Regions from separate parts of the Streptomyces sp. CNX435 genome, predicted to be linked through region 1. Evidence: riboswitches for the same ligand, from Rfam matches in the RefSeq annotation. Region 1 holds a riboswitch; the other holds the start of a gene.
The links. Region 1 has a riboswitch for cobalamin ahead of metE (5-methyltetrahydropteroyltriglutamate--homocysteine S-methyltransferase). Riboswitches for the same ligand answer to the same signal wherever they lie in the genome.

Region 1 (2,384 bases):
CTGGCCGAACTCCGCGCCCGCGGCACCGTCGGCGCGGTGTCGATCGGTGTCAACCACGCGCCGGTGGCGGCACGTTACCTCCGCGAGGCGGCGGCCCCGGGTCCGGACTGCGTCATGCTCGCCGGCCGGTACAACCTGCTGGACCACTCCGGCCTCGACGACCTGCTGCCGCTGTGCGCGGCGCGCGGCGTCGCGGTGCTGGCCGCGGGCGTCTACCAGTCCGGCCTGCTCACCGACCCCCGCCCCACCGCCCCGCACGGCTACTCCCCCACCCGCTACGCCCTCTCCCCCGCCGGCTACGCCCTCACTGGCGGGGGTACCCCCATTGGCGGGGGTGCCCCCACTACCGTCCCCGCCGCCCTCGCCCGCCGCGTCGCCGACTGGCACGCGCTCTGCCGCCGCTTCGACGTCCCGCCCGCGGCGGCGGCCGTCCGCTTCCCGTTCGGCCACCCGGCGGTGACGAGCGTCGTGGTCGGCGCCCGGACGCCCGCGGAGGTGGCCGGCACGGTACGGGCCTTCGCCCTCCCGGTGCCGGCGGACTTCTGGGCGACGGCGAAGTCGACGGGCCTGCTTCCCCGGGAGGTCCCGACGCCGGCGGGATGAACGACTCAGGCGTCGTCGCGGAGGTTGACGACGCGGCAGCGGGGGCCGCGGAGGTGGAGGGCGGAGGCGTTCGCCGGGGCGGGGCGAACCGCCCGGCGGCCGGCCCGGGTTGCCGCCTACACTGGCCGTGCAGCCGGTTCGCCCCGCCCGCCAGGCGGTGGCGTCGCAAGAGGGAACCCGGTGGGAATCCGGGACTGCCCCGCAGCGGTGAGCGGGAACGACCGCCGTCATACGCACTGGACCCCGCGGGTCCGGGAAGCGACGGCCAGTAGGCGCCCGTGCGCGCAGCTTCGCGCGTACGGACGTGCCCGCGAGTCCGAAGACCTGCCCGCTGCCCGCGCGCGGGCCTTCCGTGCGCGGACATCCCGGTGACCTTCGAGGGCGGGTCGGCGCACGTGACGTACAGGGCAGACCTGAGGACAGGCACCGCGACGCGGCGGACACCCGCCGCGGCACCGCGGGCGCGCGCCGGGCTGCCCCCTTCACGTCTCCTTCCCCCTCTCCTCCCGTCGCCGGGATCTCAGGGATTCATCTCGCGAAGGAGATCTCCGTGACAGCGAAGTCCGCAGCCGCGGCGGCACGGGCGACCGTGTACGGCTACCCCCGGCAGGGCCACCACCGGGAGCTGAAGAAGGCGATCGAGGGCTACTGGAAGGGCCGCGTCACCGCCGCCGAACTCCGCGCCACCGCCGCCGGCCTGCGCCGCGCCAACTGGCGGGAGCTGGCCGGTGCCGGCGTCCACGAGGTGCCGACCGGCGACTTCTCGTACTACGACCACGTGCTCGACACCACCGTCATGGTCGGCGCGATCCCCGACCGCCACCGCGACGCCGTCGCGGCCGACCCGCTCGACGGCTACTTCGCCATGGCCCGCGGCACGCAGGACGCGGCCCCGCTGGAGATGACGAAGTGGTTCGACACCAACTACCACTACCTCGTACCCGAGCTGGGCCCGGACACCGTCTTCACCGCCGACTCGGGCAAGCAGACCGCGGAGCTGGCCGAGGCCCTGGCGCTCGGCCTCGCGGCCGACCCCCGGCCCGTGCTGGTCGGCCCCGTGACGTACCTGCTGCTTGCGAAGCCCGCGCCCGGCGCGCCCGCCGGCTTCGAGCCGCTGACGCTGCTGGACCGGCTGCTGCCCGTGTACGCGGAGGTGCTGGCCGATCTGCGCGCGGCCGGCGCCGCGTGGGTGCAGCTCGACGAACCGGCGCTCGTGCAGGACCGTACGCCCGCCGAACTGGCCGCCGCCGCCCGCGCCTACCGCGACCTCGGCACCCGCACCGACCGCCCCGCGCTGCTCGTCGCCTCCTACTTCGACCGCCTCGGCGACGCACTCCCCGTGCTCGCCAAGGCGCCGGTCGAAGGGCTGGCGCTCGACTTCACCGGCGCCGCCGCGCCGAACCTCGACGCGCTGGCCGCCGCCGGCGGGCTGCCCGGCAAGCGGCTCGTCGCCGGCGTCGTGGACGGCCGCAACGTCTGGGCCTGCGACCTGGAACGGGCGCTGGCCACCCTCGGCACCCTCCTCGGGCTCGCCGACCGGGTCGACGTCGCCGCCTCCTGCTCCCTGCTGCACGTACCGCTCGACGCGGCGGCGGAGCGGGACATCGACCCGCAGCTGCTGCGCTGGCTGGCGTTCGCCCGGCAGAAGAGCGCCGAGGTCGTCACGCTGGCCCGGGGGCTGGCGCACGGCACCGGCGCCGTCGCCGCCGAACTCGCCGCCAACCGCGCCGTCCTGGCCGCCCGCGCCGCCTCCCCGATCACCCGCGACCCGGCCGTACGCG
Region 2 (2,384 bases), on a different contig from region 1:
CCGGGCGCAAGGTCTGGTGGTACGTGCGCGAGGTGATCGGCGACACGGCGTACGAGCGCTACGTCGAGCACCTGCGCCGGCACGACCCCGAGGCCGAGGCGCCCAGCCGGCGCGAGTTCGAGCGGATGCGCACGGACGCGGGCGACGACCCGCGCAAGGGCTTCCGCTGCTGCTGAGCGCGGTATGGCGCGGGCCGTACGACTACGAGCCGTACGGCTACGGGCCGCCGTCCCCGGTATCCGGGGACGGCGGCCCGTTCCGCCGGGGGCCCGTTGTCGGTGGGGCAGGGCAGACTCGGAGGCATGGACTTCACGGTGCGGCCGGTGCGGCCAGAAGAGTACGAGCGAGCGGGCGAGCTGGTCGCCCAGGCGTATCTGGCGGACGGGCTGCTGACGTTCGGCGACGGCGACGACTACATCAACGAGCTGCGGGACGTACGTGGGCGGGCCCTTGCGGAGCGCGCGGAGGTGCTGGTCGCGGTCGACGGGGACGGCCGGCCGGACGGCGGCCGGGTGCTGGGCAGTGTGACGTTCGTGACGGCGGGATCGCCGTACGCGGAGTTGAGCGGGCCCGGCGAGGGCGAGTTCCGGATGCTGGCGGTGGCGCGGGAGGCGCGCGGCCGGGGCGTGGGCGAGGCGCTCGTACGGGCCTGTGTGGACGGGGCCCGGGAGCTGGGCGCGCGGCGGATGGTGCTGTCCAGCACCCCGAAGATGACGACGGCCCACCGGCTGTACGGGCGGATCGGGTTCATACGTACCCCGGAGCGCGACTGGTTCCCGCTGCCTGGTCTGCCGCTCTGGGCCTTCGTCGCGGACCTCTGAGGCGTGACACAACATATAGGGGTGGTTCCCTGACGGGCTACTAGATGTATGCTCGTCTCAGCTGCCGACGCAGGAGAATCCGGTGGAAGTCCGGAGCTGTCCCGCAACGGTAAGCGATGTGCCGTCATGCCTGCCGCGCGCCGGTGTGCCCGTACGTCGTGAGCCCGAACACCTCCGGCAGCGATCGATACGTCCGGGTCTCGCGGATCGGGCTCACGGACGCAAGCGGCTTTCCGCCTCCGGCGGCGCTCCCCCACAGCGCGCAAGCGCGCGTGGGCGGTACCCCCAGCGCGCCGTGGGCGAGCCCGCCTGCGCCCGCAGGGCAGCCTCTCCCGCGGGGCCCCCGCCGAGCCAGGGAGAGCAGCATCTTGACGATCGCACCATCCGCCGCGCTTACGGAGCCCGCCTCAGCCAGCCCCCACACCCCCGCCGCTCCCGGCGCCGACGACGGCCCGGCCGCCGCGCTCACCCGTGTCCTCGCCGAGCTGACCGCCGACCTGCCCGCCACCGACCCGGCCAGGGTCGCCGCGGGCGCCCTGCGCGGCCGGCATCCCGGCTCCGGGGAGGCCGAGTTGCGGGAGCTGGCCACCGAGGCCGCGGCGGCGCTGATCGCCGAGGATCCGGAGTACTCGCGGCTGGCCGCCCGGCTGCTGACCCAGGCCGTCGCCGAGGAGGCCGCGGCCCAGGGCGCCACGAGCTTCTCCGCGTCGATCGCCGTGGGCCACCGCGAGGGCATCGTCACCGACGCGACCGACGCCTTCGTCCGGCGGCACGCCGTGCGCCTGGACGCCCTGGTGGACGAGGCCGTCGCCGAGGGCCGCGACGACCTCTTCGGCTACTTCGGCCTGCGCACGGTCCACACCCGCTACCTGCTGCGCCACCCCACTGAGCGCGCCGTCATCGAGACCGCCCAGCACTTCTTCCTGCGCGTCGCCTGCGGGCTGGCCGCCGACGAGTCCGACGCCGCCCTGGCCGAAGTCGCCGAGCTGTACGGGCTGATGAGCCGCCTCGGCTACCTGCCCTCCTCCCCCACCCTGTTCAACTCCGGCACCCGCCACCCGCAGATGTCGTCCTGCTACCTGCTGGACTCCCCGCTCGACGAGCTGGACTCAATCTACGAGCGCTACCACCAGGTCGCCCGGCTGTCCAAGTACTCCGGCGGCATCGGCATCTCCTTCACCCGGATCCGCTCCCGCGGTTCGCTGATCCGCGGCACCAACGGCCACTCCAACGGCATCGTCCCGTTCCTGCGCACCCTGGACGCCTCCGTCGCCGCCGTGAACCAGGGCGGCAAGCGCAAGGGCGCCGCCTGCGTCTACCTGGAGCCCTGGCACGCCGACGTCGAGGAGTTCCTGGAGCTGCGCGACAACACCGGCGAGGAGGCCCGCCGCACCCACAACCTCAACCTCGCGCACTGGATCCCCGACGAGTTCATGCGCCGCGTCGAGGCCGACGGCCTCTGGTCGCTGTTCTCGCCCGCCGAGGTGCCGGAGCTGACCGACCTGTACGGCGCCGAGTTCGACGCCGCGTACGCGCGCGCGGAGGCCGAGGGGCGGTACGTCA

Region 2: it holds a riboswitch for cobalamin, as region 1 does, so the genes downstream of both, T328_RS09295 (ribonucleoside-diphosphate reductase subunit alpha) here and metE (5-methyltetrahydropteroyltriglutamate--homocysteine S-methyltransferase) in region 1, are expected to answer to the same signal.

The regions. Positions count from the first base shown of each region.
Region 1 covers NZ_JCANTA010000022.1:47,267-49,650, forward strand. The annotation lists gene T328_RS28435 (aldo/keto reductase) at 1-603, shown strand, start outside; cobalamin riboswitch at 721-949, shown strand; gene metE (5-methyltetrahydropteroyltriglutamate--homocysteine S-methyltransferase) at 1,154-2,384, shown strand, end outside.
Region 2 covers NZ_JCANTA010000004.1:69,781-72,164, forward strand. The annotation lists gene T328_RS09285 (YbdD/YjiX family protein) at 1-176, shown strand, start outside; gene T328_RS09290 (GNAT family N-acetyltransferase) at 303-821, shown strand; cobalamin riboswitch at 838-1,014, shown strand; gene T328_RS09295 (ribonucleoside-diphosphate reductase subunit alpha) at 1,190-2,384, shown strand, end outside.